DNA from 4 places in the Neobacillus sp. DHD-1R genome. Region 3 is predicted to be linked to each of the others. Evidence: riboswitches for the same ligand, from Rfam matches in the RefSeq annotation. Region 3 holds a riboswitch; each other region holds the start of a gene.
The links. A riboswitch is a leader RNA that binds a small molecule or an ion and turns the genes downstream of it on or off. The one in region 3 is predicted to bind S-adenosylmethionine.
Positions count from the first base shown of each region.

Region 1: another riboswitch for S-adenosylmethionine. It lies ahead of AC3ANL_RS05785 (methionine biosynthesis PLP-dependent protein); the one in region 3 lies ahead of AC3ANL_RS05215 (methionine ABC transporter ATP-binding protein).
Region 2: another riboswitch for S-adenosylmethionine. It lies ahead of metK (methionine adenosyltransferase); the one in region 3 lies ahead of AC3ANL_RS05215 (methionine ABC transporter ATP-binding protein).
Region 4: another riboswitch for S-adenosylmethionine. It lies ahead of AC3ANL_RS10940 (YezD family protein); the one in region 3 lies ahead of AC3ANL_RS05215 (methionine ABC transporter ATP-binding protein).

Region 1 covers NZ_CM173232.1:1,230,989-1,235,702, reverse strand. Annotated here, with positions in the region: gene AC3ANL_RS05800 (aldolase) at 1-240, opposite strand, end outside; gene AC3ANL_RS05795 (paeninodin family lasso peptide) at 403-558, opposite strand; gene AC3ANL_RS05790 (asparagine synthase-related protein) at 563-2,512, opposite strand; SAM riboswitch class I at 2,911-3,024, shown strand; gene AC3ANL_RS05785 (methionine biosynthesis PLP-dependent protein) at 3,154-4,266, shown strand; gene metC (cystathionine beta-lyase) at 4,266-4,714, shown strand, end outside.
Region 2 covers NZ_CM173232.1:4,069,887-4,074,600, forward strand. Annotated here, with positions in the region: gene asnB (asparagine synthase (glutamine-hydrolyzing)) at 1-626, opposite strand, end outside; gene metK (methionine adenosyltransferase) at 902-2,101, opposite strand; SAM riboswitch class I at 2,386-2,539, opposite strand; gene pckA (phosphoenolpyruvate carboxykinase (ATP)) at 2,813-4,396, shown strand; gene AC3ANL_RS20085 (DUF2584 domain-containing protein) at 4,562-4,714, opposite strand, start outside.
Region 3 covers NZ_CM173232.1:1,119,197-1,123,910, forward strand. Annotated here, with positions in the region: gene AC3ANL_RS05200 (nuclease-related domain-containing protein) at 1-449, opposite strand, end outside; gene AC3ANL_RS05205 (hypothetical protein) at 691-1,044, shown strand; SAM riboswitch class I at 1,128-1,228, shown strand; gene AC3ANL_RS05210 (O-acetylhomoserine aminocarboxypropyltransferase/cysteine synthase family protein) at 1,297-2,613, shown strand; SAM riboswitch class I at 2,746-2,854, shown strand; gene AC3ANL_RS05215 (methionine ABC transporter ATP-binding protein) at 3,010-4,035, shown strand; gene AC3ANL_RS05220 (methionine ABC transporter permease) at 4,028-4,696, shown strand; gene AC3ANL_RS05225 (MetQ/NlpA family ABC transporter substrate-binding protein) at 4,711-4,714, shown strand, end outside.
Region 4 covers NZ_CM173232.1:2,266,353-2,271,066, reverse strand. Annotated here, with positions in the region: gene sat (sulfate adenylyltransferase) at 1-106, opposite strand, end outside; gene cysP (sulfate permease) at 223-1,290, opposite strand; gene AC3ANL_RS10945 (phosphoadenylyl-sulfate reductase) at 1,316-2,032, opposite strand; gene AC3ANL_RS10940 (YezD family protein) at 2,112-2,222, opposite strand; SAM riboswitch class I at 2,388-2,490, opposite strand; gene AC3ANL_RS10935 (hypothetical protein) at 2,709-2,987, shown strand; gene AC3ANL_RS10930 (PhoX family protein) at 3,099-4,714, opposite strand, start outside.

The DNA.
Region 1 (4,714 bases), 110 kb from region 3:
CTCTTCAACAAGAAAAATAGCAGTATCTGAAACCTTAAACATAACTAAGTTTTCATTTATTATTAAAGTGTTTTGCGCATCAGATAATTCTAACCATAAATTTGATAAATCCTTTAATTCAATTTCTATATCTATAGAGTTCCTACCGTTATCAATCACTAATAATTCAGGGAAAGGGATTTTACTTCTCACTGAGAATCCAAAGGCCTTATAAATTACTTCATTCGCAACGCTCTCCATGGTATTCACTCCAATAAAATCCTTGATTTATAAAAAGCCCTTATATAATCTTCTATATATAAGGGCCTTTTTTAGGTCAAACAATACTGTCTAGAAGTAATTTTATATTAAAATTTCAAATAGACATGTCCTATACCATTACTACTTGCAAATATCTTCTTATTAACTTTTAGCGTCCATATGCTGACCAGTAACTGGATCTGTAGGGATTGTCTCACCATCGGCATAATGAGCATCATAAAAATTTCCAGCAGTATTGTGCATTGTCATTTTCACATCTAGCATTTCTAATTCTGGTTTTTTCCATTCTCTTTTCATTTAATCACCCCCTTTCAAAGTATTTTTTTAGTAACCGATACACTATTACAGCCCTCATTAAGATTCTATAGTCTGGGTTAGACATACTTTCTATTCTTGGACCTTTTTCACTTTTGGACAGTGCCGACCTTATTACACCTTCATCAAAGAATCTCATTGCATAGGATTCTTTTAAAAGTTCCTTAACTTCCTCAATGAGCATACTCCAATTTGGAATCATCCGATGAAGCCAATCTGCACCTTGAACACCTCTGACATATTGATTTAATCTAATTTGATTTGGCAGCACATTTTCTGTTGATCTTCGAATGAGCGCTCGGTCTACCCCATTTTGAACAAATTGATCCTCTGGTACAGAAAAACAAAAACGAGCTACTCGAATATCATTGGTAGGATCACGTTTCCAAAGTTTATATCGCAATGATAGTTTGGCATCAAGTGTACTCCCCGAATTCCACGTGGAGATATTTTCAAAGATAATTCTTCTTTGTTCATAAATATTTTGAGAGGCCAACCAGCCAGAGTTATCAATTCCATACTCCCTTAACTTTGAAAATACACCAGTCCTCTCGGCGAGGTCTGAGTTAATTAAAGTCGGAACATCTAATGATCTATTGATAGGTATCATTTGATTAATGAAAGGAAAGCTCTTTCTAATAATATAAGGAAGCAATCGAAATCTGGCTCCTCCGATATTCAGACTATATTGATGTAATTCTTGAATAAGACGCAGCCACTTTAACTTTTTTAATAGAATGGCATAATAATCTAGAGCTGAGCCCCATGATATAGTCGAATTACCTTTATCACCATTTAGTAAAATTCCAACACCTTTTTTGTGTGCTTCCTCAAAAATGCCCCTTAACCAGAATGAATTTTCAGTAAATTTGTAAGGCATTTCCATTACATCCAGATACTCATCGATTTCGGTATAAGAACTTCTCCCGTCAAAATCATAGTAATGGTCAGAAATTCCGCCTACATATTCAACCGTTTTCTTAATTAATGGTCTCTCGTCCGGCATTAATCGCTTATGAGTGAAATCTACGAAATCCATTGGTGGAATATAACTGAAAGTATGTAAGGTCTTATTTTCTTTTCGCAGTTCTTTTGCTGCAAACCCTACAATTGAGCCTGAATCTAACCCCCCGCTTAATTGGGAACCAACTTCTCGGTACGTTCGTAACCTACAGTTTACTGCCTTCTGAAAAACCTCTTGAAATGCCTCTACATATTCTTCGTTTGACTTTAATTTTATTTTTTCTTTAGGAGTAAATGTACCGTAGCGTTTTAGGTGAATTCCTTCTCCAACAATTGATATAGAATGAAATGGTGGTACTTGATCTATATTTTTAAACGGAGTCATCCGAGCATCCACCGTATCAATCATTCCAGTAATAGCTAAAAATTCAGCGATATAATTTTCGTTTAATTGCTTCTTAACATAGGGCAAGGATAATAATGATTCAATGGTTGTACAGAAGGTGAATCGTGAATTATTTTTGAAATAATATAGTGTTCTATATCCAGATGGATCTCTTGCACCAAAAAATTGTTGTTTCCTTTCGTCCCAAATCATAAAGGCAAAATCGCCGACTAGATACTTGGGAGAATCTTCTTCCCATTTATGATACGAAAGCAAGATAAGTTCACTATCAGTGATTTCTTTCCTTCTTTCCTTTTTCACTTGTAATCTTTCAAATAGTTCTTCACGATTATCGATAATTGCATCTGCCGTAATAGCTAACTTCCTTTCATAATCATAGTAGGGAAGTTTTTCACCTATAGACTCCGGGGTAATCCACTGTGCATGGCAGCCAAGAAAAACTTTGTCGTTATGCCAGGTTTGCACATCATCGGCCGGATATTTTTCTAATTCTTTCATAATCCGGTTTCCGTGCTCTAGATTGATTGGTTCATCGTTTAAATGATATATTCCGGCTATAGCACTCATCTTTTCCTCCTGCCAGGCTTAAAATTCCATATTACCTTTAACCATTAGATTAAATTGTTCACTAAAAAGAACAAATATGTCATACTTAACTAATAGAAATTTGGTTAAATCTTAATCTCCACCGATTTAACTAAATAACCCTATTTTAATTGCATTAATTTAATGAATTATATTACTAATTACCTATTTAATCCTCTTTGTTAGTTCTTTATCAAGAACACCTAATAAAGTTATAATAAAGCCTTAAACTATTAGTGTCAATATTTTTTCGTTTAATAATTCTGGAGTTTTTAAATATTGTTATTAAATTAGGTTCTACATTAAAATGAATTATATAAAAACAAATTGACATCATCACTAATTTGTAGTAAATTTTATAAATAATCTAAATAATTATTTTCTTATCAAGAGAGGTTGAGGGAAGGGCCCTGCGACACCTCAGCAACCTTCAATGTTTTTTCTCATTGAAAAGGTGCTAAGTCCTGCAAATTCACTAATTTGCAAGATAAGAAGAATGACAAATGTGCTGCCTACAAAAGTCTTCTTCTTATGAGAAGACTTTTTTTATTTATCAAAAAGCTTTATCACTCAATCGCGTTAATGTTAAACATAATAATCATTTATTACTAGGAGCGTGCCTTATGTACAAAATCGATACGAAACTTGCTCAAATCGGCAACCGCAGCGAAACAACAACTGGAACGGTGAATCCACCTATTTATTTTTCAACTGCCTTCCGCCATGAGGGAATTGGGCAATCAACAGGGTTTGACTATACCCGAACAGGAAATCCAACACGTCAGCTTCTTGAAAAAACAATTGCTGATTTAGAGGACGGCGATCAAGGCTTTGCCTGCAGTTCTGGGATGGCAGCCATCCTAACGATCCTCTCTTTATTTGAATCTGGTGATGAATGGATTGTAAGTGAAGATTTATATGGCGGCACCTACCGTCTATTAGAAAAGGGCTATAAAAAATGGGGCTTGAACACTCAATATGTTAATACCTGTTGTCCGGAAGAGATTGAAAAGAAAATTACGCCAAATACAAAGGCTATTTTCTTGGAGACACCAACCAATCCCCTCATGCAAGAATCAGATATTGCAGCTGTTTCAGAAATTGCCAAAAAACATGGGCTTTTATTAATAGTAGATAATACATTTTATACGCCACTATTACAGAAGCCAATTACCCTTGGCGCGGATATTGTCATCCACAGTGCAACGAAATACTTGGGGGGCCATAATGATGTTCTCGCCGGGCTGGTTGTTGCAAAAGGGAAGGAACTTTGTGAAGCATTGGCCTTTCACCATAACGGTGCCGGGGCAGTGCTTAGTCCGTTCGACTCTTGGTTATTAATGCGCGGAATGAAAACTTTATCGCTTCGAATGGACAGACATGAAAAAAATGCAAAAAAGATTGTTGAGTTCCTTTCTCAGCATGTAGCTGTATCAGATGTGCTTTATCCAGGCAGAGGTGGAATGGTGTCCTTCAGAGTACAAGAAGAATCATGGATTAATCCTTTCCTACAAGGCCTAAGACTCATTTGTTTTGCTGAAAGCCTTGGTGGTACGGAAAGCTTTATTACCTATCCAGCAACGCAGACCCATGCCGATATTCCTGTAGAGGTTCGGACCCAATCAGGTGTCGATAATTGTTTATTACGTTTTTCGGTTGGAATCGAAGATGCACAAGACATCATTGAAGATTTGCAACAGGCATTTGCCCATATTAAAGAAGGAGTGATCGCATAATGGCACACGATGAATATAGTTTTGAAACCCGGCTCCTTCATAATAAGCATAAAATTGATCCGACAACAGGAGCAGTGAGTGTACCGATTCAACACGCCTCCACCTTCCATCAAGCTGATTTTGATCAGTTTGGTAAATATGATTATGGCCGTAGTTTAAATCCAACACGGGAAGCTCTTGAAGATGTAATTGCAGAACTAGAGGGCGGTGTAAAAGGGTTTGCCTTTTCATCTGGGATGGCTGCTATTTCGACGGCCTTTCTGCTCCTTTCAGCTGGAGACCATATTGTGATAACAGAAGATGTCTATGGCGGGACGTTTCGGATGGTCACCCAAGTCCTTACTCGGTTAGGCATTCAGCATACGTTTGTCGATATGACGAATTTAGAGGAAGTCAAACAAGCGATTCAGCCAAATACAAAGGCGTTCTATGTGGAGACCCCATCGAA
Region 2 (4,714 bases), 2.5 Mb from region 3:
AAATAATGGCCTGGCTCGAGCTTTTTAATACCATCTGATAACGTATATGGTTCAGGAACAAATTGATAGGTTAAATAATGCTGTAAGGAATCATAATTGAGAACATCATTCTCTAAGGCAAGCAGAATGCTTTTTTTCTCTGAACCAAAAAATGTTCTCTCACCATCTTCTAAATAAAAGAATGGTTTAATTCCAAATGGATCACGGGCGCCATATAGCGTCTGTTCTTGTTTATCCCAAATCACAAAAGCAAACATGCCGCGAAGCTTTTCAACTGCTTTTTCCTTCATATGGCTATATAGAGCAATAATTACTTCGGTATCAGAACTAGTCGCAAATGATAGTCCTTCTTTGAGCAATTCTTCACGAAGCTCCACATAATTATAAATTTCCCCATTGAAGATAATCCAGTAGCGCTCATTTTCATACGTTAATGGCTGATGACCACTTTCAATATCAATTATACTCAAACGGCGGAAGCCGAATTGAATATGGTCATCATAATAAAAGCCATCATCATCCGGTCCACGATGGGTAATTATATCGTTCATTTGTTTAAACTGCTGTTTTTGTTCATCGCTATAGTTTTGTGTTATGTCGTGTACACAACCGATAAAACCACACATTATGTACCTCACCTACTTCAATTTAATTAAAATGTTCTTTGAAAAAACATCTCTCTTATACTACCACTATTATGGCGAAAATGGCACTGTAACATTAGAAAATTTACTGTACAATCATTTTTCACTTCTATAGTCCTACTTAAACATTGTACTTAATTTTATAACATCCATAACATTAAAACAGACGAAAAATAGAAAAAGGAGTTACATCAAAATGCAACTCCCCTTTATGTGTTTTGCTTCTGCATCTAATCAAGGCGCAAGAGCTTTTTAGATTATAGATTAGCTTGCTGGCGTAATGCCTCTGCTTTATCTGTGCGCTCCCAAGGCAGGTCAACATCTGTACGGCCAAAGTGTCCGTATGCAGCTGTCTGCTTGTAGATTGGACGGCGAAGGTTAAGCATCTTGATGATTCCTGCTGGGCGAAGATCAAAGTTTTCGCTGACAAGATCCACTAATATATCCTCGTTAACTTTACCAGTTCCAAACGTATCAACAGCAATTGAAACGGGTCTAGCAACACCAATGGCATAGGCAAGCTGAACTTCTACTTTTTCTGCAAGTCCTGCAGCAACAATATTTTTTGCAACATAACGAGCAGCATATGCAGCAGAACGGTCAACCTTGGTAGGATCTTTTCCAGAAAAGGCACCACCGCCATGACGAGCATAACCTCCGTAAGTATCAACGATGATTTTGCGGCCTGTTAAACCTGCATCTCCTTGTGGTCCACCGATAACAAAGCGTCCAGTAGGATTAATGAAATATTTTGTATTTTCATCGATTAGTTCTTGTGGAACAACCGGATTGATGACATATTCTTTTACATTACGTTGGATTTGCTCTAACGTAATTTCTGGATGATGTTGGGTTGAAATAACGATTGTATCAATTCGAACTGGTTTGTCATTCTCATCATACTCTACTGTTACTTGAGTCTTTCCGTCTGGACGAAGGTAAGGAAGTAATTCTTCTTTACGAACTTCTGTTAAACGACGAGCAAGCTTGTGTGCAAGTGAGATGGGAAGAGGCATAAGTTCTTTTGTTTCATTACATGCAAAACCGAACATTAACCCTTGGTCTCCCGCACCAATCGCTTCAATTTCCTCATCAGACATTTGACCTTCACGTGCCTCAAGGGCATGGTTAACACCCATGGCGATATCTGGTGATTGTTCATCAATAGAAGTTAAAACCGCACAAGTTTCGGAATCAAAGCCATACTTAGCACGATTGTATCCGATGCCTTTAATGGTTTCACGAACAATTTTTGGAATATCAACGTAAGTAGAGGTAGTGATTTCGCCTGTAACAAGCACTAATCCTGTTGTTACTGAAGTTTCAGCCGCAACACGGGCATTAGCATCTTTGGCTAAGATAGCATCTAAAATGGAATCAGAAATTTGGTCACAGATCTTGTCCGGATGACCTTCAGTAACTGATTCAGAAGTGAACAAACGACGTTTTGTTGACATCTGAATTCCTCCTATATTTTTGAAATAAAGTGAGGTTAACTGTATAGGGCTGGTGTGAACTTGCCGTTAAACCTCAAGTTGATACGGAACTCATTCCCTTAATAGTATGAAATAAACATGGGATTATTATTAGCAAAACTATCAACTGTCCTAACCCTTTAGCAAATTCTTACGATGGAATAAAAAGCAGCACCTATGTAGCACGTAAAATTTTGCTAAAAATACAAAAAAACCCTTCCATCGTGTGAGGAAAGGTTGTTAGCAAAAGTTTTGCGTGCCTTTCACTCTTATCGTTCAAGGACTAGCCTTGCTTCAGGTTTAGCACCTTTGCCCGAAAAAATCATGATAAATAAAAAAACACTTTTATCAAATTTCCTTTTTCGTTTGCAGGTTGCTGGGTTTCATAGGGCCTGTCCCTCCACCAGCTCGGGATAAGAGAGTATCCGTTCAAGGGTAAATCATAACCCACACTGTCGAACAATGTCAATAAATTAATAATAAATTTTTAGTTAAAATAACCATTTGTGAACATCTTATACAAAACTTTTTTCTTTCCTATTTATATATAAGATGATATACCGTTTAGTGTAACTTCTATCTAAGCAAGAATTATTAGCAAATTTTTCAGAATAGTATAGACTATTAGAATTAATGTGTTATACTATTTATCATAATAAACATAAAAACATGGATAAAGGAAGGTTTCAGTCAATGAATTCTGTTCATATTCCAAATGAATTAACACAACTGTTGCAAGAAGGTCATGTTCAGGTACAATTATCCGTCCCTCAACTGGTCGAAAAAGTCTTAGCCCGAAATGAAGGATCGCTAACTTCATCAGGCGCAGTCAGTGTCTCGACTGGCAAATACACAGGCCGGTCACCACAGGATAAATATATTGTCATGGAAGAGTCATCGAAGGATAAAATTGCATGGGGTCCAAATCAACCAATTTCTGAAGAAGTTTTCACTAACCTGTATCAAAAGGTACTTGAATATTTAAAACAACAAGAGGAAATTTTTGTATTTAAAGGCTTCGCCGGTGCGGATCAAAAATCTCGTTTACCAATCCAAGTTGTCAATGAATATGCATGGCATAATCTATTCGCGCAACAGTTATTCATTCGTCCAACAGAAGAAGAATTGCTCACACATGATGCCGGATTTACTGTTATTTCTGCCCCAAACTTTAAGGCAGATCCAGCTGTTGATGGTACAAAATCTGAAACCTTCATTATTATTTCCTTTGAACGCCGAATTATTTTAATTGGTGGAACTGAGTATGCAGGGGAAATGAAAAAATCAATTTTTTCAGTAATGAATTATTTATTACCTGAGAATCATATTTTTTCTATGCATTGTTCAGCAAATGTCGGCCAAGAAGGCGACGTTGCCTTATTTTTTGGTTTGTCTGGAACAGGAAAAACGACTCTTTCTGCTGATGCCAATCGACGGCTTATTGGTGATGACGAGCATGGCTGGTCTTCCAATGGTGTCTTCAATATTGAGGGTGGCTGCTATGCTAAATGTATTAATCTTTCACGTGAAAAAGAGCCACAAATCTTTGATGCCATCCGGTTCGGTACCGTTCTTGAAAATGTGACAATCGATCTTGAATCAAGAATCCCTGATTATGATGATGGAACCCTGACAGAGAATACTAGAGCTGCCTACTCAATCGATGCCATAGAGAATATCATTCAGCCTAGTATTGCCGGACATCCAAATACGATTGTATTTTTAACAGCGGATGCCTTTGGAGTCTTACCTCCTATTGCAAAATTAACAAAGGAACAGGCCATGTACCACTTTTTAAGCGGCTATACCTCCAAGCTTGCCGGGACAGAGCGTGGAATAACTTCACCACAGGCAACCTTTTCTACCTGCTTTGGTGCACCATTCCTGCCACTTCCTGCGAACCGCTATGCAGACATGCTAGGTGAAAAAATATTGGAGCACAATGCCAATGTCTTTTTAGTCAATACTGGCTGGACCGGTGGTGAATATGGTGTCGGCAGCAGAATGAAGCTATCCTATACACGTGCAATGGTTCAAGCAGCACTCGAAGGTGAACTCAACCATGTGGAAACAGTTAAAGACGATATCTTTGGCTTAAATATACCGCTTCATATTGCAGGTGTACCTGATGAGGTTCTTCAGCCTAATAAAACATGGGCAGACCCACAGGCCTATGAAAAGAAAGCAAAAGAACTTGCAGCAAAGTTCCGCGAAAACTTCAAAAAATTCACGGATGTATCGGCTGAGATTGCAGAAAAAGGCGGTCCAATAGCTTAATTAATGCTAAAAAAATATGGTAAACATTAAAAATGACTATCAAAATGTAACCTAATTTGATAGTCATTTTTTTATTGGTGCATAACGATTTTTGTTGACTGTCGGGTAACTAGCTCGTGTAATTGATTTAGGTCCGTGCATAAGCTCTTTTGTCTACCCTGCTGCTCAGTTCGTCGAATTTAATGAAACTAATTGATAAGTTAGCGTTGTTTTGTTTTGCTGCCACTCTACTTTTTTTATTAGAGCGGTTCCACTTGAATCACCATCCATCGTTTTTCTTACATCAATGGGGATCTCAATGGGATAAAGTCGGTAACC
Region 3 (4,714 bases):
AAATGAAAATGGGGATTAATAAAGACCACATATGCTTTAATCGGGATATGATAACCAAGACTGTGGAGCAACTGACGAAGCAGAGATTCACTTCTTTCCAATTGGAGCAGCGGATTAGGAATTTCCTTTTTATTCAAAGTATAGAACCTTCCATTTTCAAAGAAATAATCACCTGAATAATTTTTTACTTCAAAGAGGTAAAGCGGTTCTTGAGTTATCAGCAAAGAATCTATTTGAAATTTAGCACCAATTGTCTCAAGCAATAAATCATTTAAAAGGTAATTTTGACATTGTAACTTTTCTGTCAGGGAGTCAAACATTACCTCACCTTCATATCCCTTCAAGAGGTTATGATAACGTACCAAGTCATTTTCAGCTAATATCATTCGTGTGTTTAGTGAGCGAAGTATTTTTATTTCAATTGGTTCAGTACGTGGTTTAAAAAACATATTCCACTTCCTCTCAAATTTATATTTTCATTTTATAAAAAATAGGTAGAAACAAAAGTTGAATAATTGACTATTTTCCGACACTTCGTCCACAACGTAAATCACTCTTAACTCTCGGAAAACGACATATTTCTCAGGAAATGAGTTGAAAGCCGTGAGAAATGTCGAGTGATTAGGAAAGGATTCCGGTTCTGCTTGCGGAATAAGATATATATATAACGAGTAGACCGGAGTGATGGAAATGAGGGAGATGACACAAACATTCTTAGAGAATTTTAATCTGCAAAGACATGTTCGTGGATTAATTGACAAGGCAGATGTCACGGTAAGATTTCTTTGTGAGCAGCAAACGATTCAATTAGTAATCAAAAAGGGCAGGATCTCTTTCCTAGAAGTACAAGAAGGGTCACAGACAATAGATGCGATCAGCGGAACTCATAGCGCAATGAAACAGCTGTTTGAAGGGACGGAGCAACTGCGCGTTTTGGAGCGAAAAGGACATTTAAAGGTATCTGCGCCACTAAGAACCACTCTATTACTAGAATCCATTTTCTTTTTAACAAAAGCACAGGAAAATTTTGCAAAAGTAATTTAATCAAAGGTATTGACTCGGAATTAAACTTGCTGTATTGTTTTATTTAAATATTCTATTAATAGACAACAATTGAACGATGCATATTCTTATCGAGAGTGGCGGAGGGACTGGCCCTTTGAAGCCCGGCAACCGGTTTATAACACGGTGCTAAATCCAGCAGAGCAATAGCTCTGGAAGATGAGAAGAGTGGACCCCCTCTTCTTTGGAAGCGGGGGTTTTTCAATTTGATTGTTAAAAGGAGGAGCGAGTGTAATGGGAGAGGATCAAAAGAAGTATCGGTTTGAAACATTAAGTGTTCATGGAGGGTTGTCTCCAGACCCGGTAACGGGTGCGCGTGCTGTGCCAATTTATCAAAACAATGCCTATCAATTTAAAAATACGGAACATGCGGCAAACTTGTTTAGCTTAGCAGAACCAGGTTACATATATACACGAATCCACAACCCAACCACGACTGTTTTTGAGGACAGAGTGGCGTTATTAGAAGGTGGTGTGGGAGCACTGGCTGTTGCCAGCGGGATGGCTGCCATTACACTTGCTATTCTAAACATTGCTGAAGCTGGCGATGAAATTGTCTCTGCCTCAAATCTTTATGGGGGAACTTATAATTTATTAGCAGTTACCTTGCCTAAATACGGCATTAAGGTGAAATTTGTCGATGCGGAGGATCCTGAAAATTTCCGCGCTGCCATTTCTGAAAAAACAAAGGCAGTCTTTGCTGAAACGATTGGAAACCCAAGCTTACGTGTCCTTGATATTGAAAAAGTAGCAGAAATTGCTCATGAAGCTGGGGTTCCGTTAATCATTGATAATACCTTTGCCACACCATATCTCTGCAGACCGATTGAGTACGGGGCAGATATCGTTGTCCACTCCGCAACAAAATGGCTATTAGGAAATGGAACGTCAACAGGTGGCGTTATTGTTGACGGCGGTAAATTCGATTGGAATTCACCAAAATTCCCTGGCTTCACCACGCCAGATGAGAGCTATCATGGACTTGTATACGCAGAGGCACTAGGGGCTGTGGCCTATATTATCAAAGCACGTGTCCAATTATTGCGTGATTTAGGACCTGCCTTAAGTCCGCAAAATGCCTTCCAGTTTACACTAGGATTAGAAACTCTTCATGTTCGGATGAAAGAGCATGTGGCCAATACAAAACAAGTGGTTGAATATTTATTAAATCATCCTGCTGTAGAATGGGTCTCATACCCAGGGCATGCCTCACACCCTGACCATGAATTAGCGAAAAAATATTTACCAAAAGGTGCAGGCTCAATGGTAGTTTTTGGTATCAAAGGCGGAAAAGAAGCAGGAGCAAAACTAATTGACTCTTTAACACTTTGGGCACATGTGGCCAATGTGGGCGATGCGAAAAGTTTAATCATTCATCCTGCCAGCACAACGCATCAGCAACTTGATGCCGAAGGACTTAAAGCTGCCGGTGTATCGGAGGATTTAATTCGCCTTTCGATTGGAATTGAGAATGTGGAGGACTTAATTGAGGACCTTGAAGCAGCAATTGAAGCAGCGACAGGTTTAGCATCATTGAAAACAAATGCCTAAATTTTCCTTGATTTAATTTTTCGAATATGATGATTTTTTGTTGACACCCTTTTTTATCCGTGATACGATAACTTTTGTAAAATAACTTACTTACACAAATTAACGTATTAATTGAATATAGTATGCTGTTTACTCTTATCAAGAGAGGTGGAGGGATGTGCCCGATGAAGCCCGGCAACCGTCAATATTTATATTGAAATGGTGCCAATTCACACAAAGCATAAGCTTTGGAAGATGGGAGAAAGGTTATATTTATTATGCCTTTCTGCCTGCGCAGGAAGGTTTTTTATTTTTCCAAAATAGTAGAATCTTTTCGCCATAACAATCAAACCCTATATTCAAAGAATCAGTACATGTTACAAGTTTCCGTAATCAGGATAAAAAGTAGGTGATACAGTGATTTCAATAAAAAACGCCCGGAAAATCTTCCCTTCTAAACAAGGTGAATTAAAAGCAGTCGATGATGTGAATCTTGAAATTCAAGAAGGAGAAATTTTCGGGGTCATTGGTTATAGTGGTGCTGGAAAAAGCACCTTGATCCGGATGTTAAATGGATTGGAGCTTCCAACCGAAGGAAGTGTAACAGTTGCCGGCCGGGTCATATCAAAGATTAAGGGCGCAGAACTTCGAAAAGCACGTCAGGAAATCAGCATGATTTTCCAACACTTCAACTTACTGTGGTCCAGAACCGTTAGTGAAAATATTGCTTTTCCACTCGAAATTGCAGGTGTCAAGGGGCCGCAAAGAAAGAAAAGAGTAGACGAGCTCATTAAGTTGGTGGGTCTGGAAGGCCGCGAAAATGCTTATCCGTCACAACTTTCCGGAGGACAAAAGCAGAGAGTCGGGATTGCACGGGCGCTCGCTAATAATCCCAAAGTACTACTATGTGATGAAGCCACTTCAGCACTCGATCCGCAAACCACAGATTCTATCTTGGAATTGCTGGTCGATATTAATAAACGTCTTGGTTTAACGATTGTGTTAATTACACATGAAATGCATGTTATTCGTAAAATTTGTCACCGGGTTGCCGTAATGGAAAGCGGAAAAGTGGTAGAACTTGGTTCTGTATTGGATGTCTTTAAAAATCCGCAGCAGTCAATTACGAAACGATTCGTGCAGCAGGTATCGGAGCCGGAGGAGACAAAGGAAACAGCGGAACATTTGCTTGACCACTATCGTTCAGGACTTATTGTCCAGTTAACCTTTATTGGCGAGTCAGCAGAACAGCCTGTCATTACGAATTTAATCCGCCATCATAACGTGACGGTTAATATCCTGCAAGGAAAAATATCGCAAACACAAAGTGGATCATATGGAACCCTGTTCATTCATATCGACGGTAACGAAGAAGAAGTCGACAAAGCGGTTGATTTCATTCGTTCCCAGCAAGTAGGAGTGGAGGTGGTTACGAATGATTAAACAATATTTTCCAAATGTTGATTGGTTGATTATGTGGGATGAAACAAAAAATACTCTTTATATGACCGGTATTTCTGTTCTTGCCACATTTATTTTAGGTGCGATTCTTGGGTTAATTTTATTTCTCACTGCGAAAGGGAATATGTGGGAAAATAAACCAATTAACACAGTTATTAGTGCAATCGTTAATATTTTCCGATCTATTCCCTTCATTATTCTAATCGTTTTATTAATACCATTTACAACCTTCTTGGTCGGATCTATGATTGGGGAAAATGCAGCACTACCCGCACTAATCATTGGTGCCGCCCCGTTTTACGCGAGAATGGTGGAAATTGGCCTAAGGGAAATTAATAAAGGGGTCATTGAAGCTGCTAGATCAATGGGTGCTTCAACCGGCACAATTATCTGGAAGGTATTATTGCCAGAATCAATGCCTGCCCTTATTTCAGGGATTACCGTTACGGCGATTGCCCTTGTTGGTTACACAGCGATGGCTGGTGCAATTGGAGCTGGTGGTTTAGGGAATCTCGCTTACAACTACGGATACCAGCGTAATCAAAATGATGTAACTATTGTGGCTACAGTCATTATTTTACTTATTGTGTTTGTGATTCAATTTATTGGTGATTTTATCACTTCAAAATTAGATAAAAGATAAAAGGAGAGGTCAACATGA
Region 4 (4,714 bases), 1.1 Mb from region 3:
AAGCGATGGCATCAATTTCAAGTTCTTTTTCAATTTGTGTTAAATCATAATCAGGGTTAAATGCTTGGATAAGTTTCCCTCCATGAGGTGCTGGTAAAAATGACATGTATAATCTAGTCCCTTCTATTATATAAATTAAGAACAATACTGAATTAGGTGTTACTGGCGGATAATCAACACTTAAGGTGAGACACCAACTTTCATTATCTCACAACCTAATATTTACTCTTTCACAACCTCTGGGTTCGCGGTTATCGTTGGCTTCTGCCTTTTCATTAAGGAAAGAACACCGAAGACAGAAATGAGTCCTCCAACCATTGCAATAATAGGGTAGAAATTATGTTCAATGATCAATTGAATGAGTGTATAGGATAACACCATTGATAAAACAGGCGACACAATCCAAACGGTAAGTAATTGAACAACAATCCCTTTTTTCAGTACCGACTTCCCCTGCTTGGCAAAGCCCATACCGATAATGGAGGAGGTGGTGATTTGTGTTAACGGGACAGGAATCCCAAACACGGATGCTATAGTTACAATGGTTGCACCCGTCCCTGAAATCACACAGCCCTCTTCCAGTTTAAGTGTCGTTATTTTCTTACCATTTGTTTCAAGGACGCGATGCCCGAGCAGCAGCGCCCCGCCTGCCACGAATAAGCCACCCCAGAAGATCCCATCTCCAGTTGAGAGAATGTTGGCTCCCACCAATGGACCAACTGCATTCGCAACATTGTTCATGCCGGCTGAAAAGGCCTCAAATAATCCCATAAATACGACAAGCGCAGACAAGAACGGAACGGCTTTCGGCGCTGCCATCCATTTTTTTAGCCGTTTATTTTTTAATAAATAAGAAGCTAAGATGGCGATGATAAATGCCGCGAATGGGGTAAGCAGCCAAAAAAACATGATCCAGACTATTTTGCTTACAAAAACAGATTGGTAAACAATCCCTGCCCCAATGACGGAACCTACTGCCACTTCACTAGTTGATAGCGGAATTCCGAAGATGTTGGCTAAAAATAAGGATAATGCCGCTGAAGCTAACACAATTAAGGCAATTGGGATGGTAAAGGTACTGTTTGGTACAATCCCGCTCCCAATTGTTTTAACCACTTCTCCCCCGCCAAGCCATGCGCCAAAGAATACAGCGATACTGCACAGGAGCAGGGCAAATCGTTTTTTTACAACTCCTGCTCCATAAGCGATGCCCATCGAGGCCGCAGCACCGCTGGCACCAATATTTATGGCAAAAAATAAACCAATACTTACTGCAATAATTGTGAGCAAAGATAATACCCTCCTTTAGCCTCCATTAACGGGTGTGTAGACCACACTCCGTCTTGCCGCTTCCTACCCAGCGTCCTGCTCGTGAATCCCCATCGTCCCCAACAGGTTGTGTACAAGGGAAACAGCCGATGCTTGGATAATTATGATCATGCAGGGTGTTGTATGGAAGATCTTTTTTCTTGATATAGTCCCAAACCTCATCCCATGTCCAATGAATCAATGGGCAAATTTTAATATTCTCGAATTTTTCATCCTTATTGATGAATTCAGTGTTGGCTCTTGTCGGTGACTGTTCTCGGCGAAGACCGGATATCCACGCTTGTTTAGCCGTTAACGTTTCTCTTAATGGTATGACCTTGCGAATATGGCAGCACTGGTTCGGATCCCTTTTCCATAAAGCTGAGCCATATTCTGCCGCTTGTTCATCGAGACTAACCTTTGGCAGTTTCCGCTCGATTCGGAGCGTTGGGAAACGGGCTTCTATTTTATCAATCACCTCGTATGTTTCTGGAAAGTGCAGTCCAGTGTCTAAAAAAACAATATGGGCATCTGGTTTTACCTGTGCGATTAGATCGATTAACACAATCGCCTCTGCCCCAAAACTTGATGAATAGACGATCTGCTCTTCAGGATAGGAATTGTAAGCCCATTCTAAAACGGAACGTGCCCCTTTGGTTTCATCCTCAATAGGGAATGTATCTGATATTTGTTGCCAATTTTGATAGGTTATTGCAGAATTCATGGTCATATGCCTCCTTTTTTCCATTAAAAAAGACAGTCTTCCACTCTTGTAAAGTGAAGACCGCCTCTAGTTTCTCTAGTCAGCGATTTTTATTTGGTTGAAGACGAACCTTTTCGTTTTTCTCAATTTGGACAATCTTGCCGTCCTGGACAACTAGTGTGATCGAACCAAATTTCAGTGATTCCATCATTTTCTCAATATGGGCAAGGAGTTCTTCCTTCTCATCAGTGTTCAGCTTGATTCGCCTCCTTTCGGATCATTAGCATGAGCATCATTCATCAATGTAACGCTCAGCACCCATTCCACAAAAAACACCTTTCCCCTTCGGAAAGGTGTTACCACTAGTATGGTGAACACCTTATCTCCCAAAATGACTTCACATTTTGCTGGAATTGGCACCTTGCTGTGCAGGTTGCCGGGCATCGTTGGGCCAGTCCCTAAGCCACTCTTGATAAGTGATTAACTGATTTTATGGAATTAATCCTACCATACCAATAGGTTTTATGTAAATAAAAAAATACAATTTTTTAAAAATTCTTGTTAATACCGTTTTTTCAATAGGTCATTAGTCTAATTTAACGAGAATTTGGACTGATTTTCCAAAAATTTTTTTTAAAAAAACCGATACCAATTTCAATAAATTGCATTTACTGTAATGTGAAGGAGGATGATGTTTATGACAGAGATAAATTTTCATCAAATTGCCCATGAGCTGTTAAATAAGGAAGTAGAGGTTGTAACTCTTCAAGGAACTTTTACAGGAAAACTGCTCGATGTTGGTACGGATGTTCTTGTTATAGAAAGCCGTGGTCGAATCCGCCCGAGGTTACTAGCCGTAAGAATTGAAGTTATCGTAGCTATCTTTCGGGTAGAGCACATGGCGAGAGGACCATTTGGTTTTAGTCCTGAGGAACATAAGGTTGAACACGATCGCGAAGAAAGTAGCAATGATTAGCGACAAAAGGTCGAAAAGAGAAAGCAAGTATTAATATGGTGCTTTCTCTTTTTTATAGTTACAAAAAAAAGCAGTCCTGTATAAAACAAGACCACTTAGAGGAAAAGTATCCTATTTATTATTTTTTTCCTCACCTAGTGAGGGAAGTCCCGAAAGATACCCCACATATCCCGGATTTTGCGAACTGTTCATGAGGTAGGCATGGCCATCAAGGTTCTCCACCATCTGTAAGCCAGTCGATTCCCCGCCTCCAGGTACGGAGAGAATTCGTGAAAGTTTCTTAGTCTCTACATTGTATGCCCATGTGTAATTATTTGCATGGAGACCGGAATCCTCCGCGATAAATAGTGTTTTCATTTTTGGTGAATAGATTACATTATCAGGATTTGCAATTTTATCAACGTTGGCTGTGTTTCCATCAGCGTCAGGAGCAGTCAAATCCTCACCCATTAAATAACCAGACATGTTGACAGGTACATAATGGCTGTTTATCTTTTGTCCATCTTTCGTTTTCCGATTGGGTTTGAAGGAGACTTCGTATATTCCTCCTGCACTAATCTTCGGTAATTGGATATCATCTACGGGAGCTGTTGGTTCAGGTAACATCGTCCCTTCTTGATAGGAGATGGCTAAGTAGGCTTTATTTTCTTTTTCGTTAAAATCAAGACCTTCCATCTTATTAAATTCTACTGTTGCACCAAGGTATGCCGCATAACGATGTGTCTCTAGGAATGCTGCCGCTTTGTCCATTCCTGGTTTCACTTTAACCCATTCTACTTTTTTACCGTTAGCTGCTGTTTTGATTGGGGTATAACCATCATTTTTCCCTTTAACGGCGTCGTCGGTTACGTCAAAGATATCACTGAAATTTGTTATGTCTGCTAACTTCTGAATTTCTTTATCTGTAGAATGACCAAGCTTAATCCATTCAAAATTGGCTGAACCGCCTTTTTCAGTTCCAGTCTGCACCCATTTGGCGGCATATAACGTACCTGCTGATAAATCTTTCTCTTTATCTGCTACATACATAAATAATCCGCCAGGGTTGCTGTCCACCCCATAAATAACCGTTTTGTTATCTGGCATGACCTTTACGCGTTCGAATGCCATTCTGCCCATGCTATAATGTTTAACAACACTAGTAAACCCATCTGCCTTAACGGTTACTTCCGGTACATGTCCATAATAGTAGGGATTTCCTATTAAATTTGGATTGTTATAATAATTCCGCATAAACTTAGTAACTGCTGAAGAAGCAGGATTCAATTCATGGGCTCTTGCATCGGGATCGGTTTCCTCTGATCCAAGATGTGTATTCCATGGAGTTAATAAGCCAGCACAAGGCTTCCAAATCCCATTTACCTCAGAAAAGTCAATTGGCTTAATATCAATAACAGTCAATTTGCCCGTGGCAGGATCCATCTCAACAGTACTTAAGCTCATGGTTCCCGGATTTTCAAGACCATTCTCATTTTTAGGCATTGATTCATAATGACTGATTAAATAATAAGTATTTTCAGGAAGACCAGGAACCTTCATAAGACTATTCATGTCTGGAGCTGATGAAACATATGGTGTACCATTGGCCCTTGTTTGGATTTCACCCGCTGCATTGGTGGTCACTCCAGCAACTTTTCCATTTATTAAATCACCAGGTCTAAACAAAGTTTCGTAGCTTAGTGGAACAGTTTTCTTGCTCCCGTTATTGTATGTAACCTCAACAGATG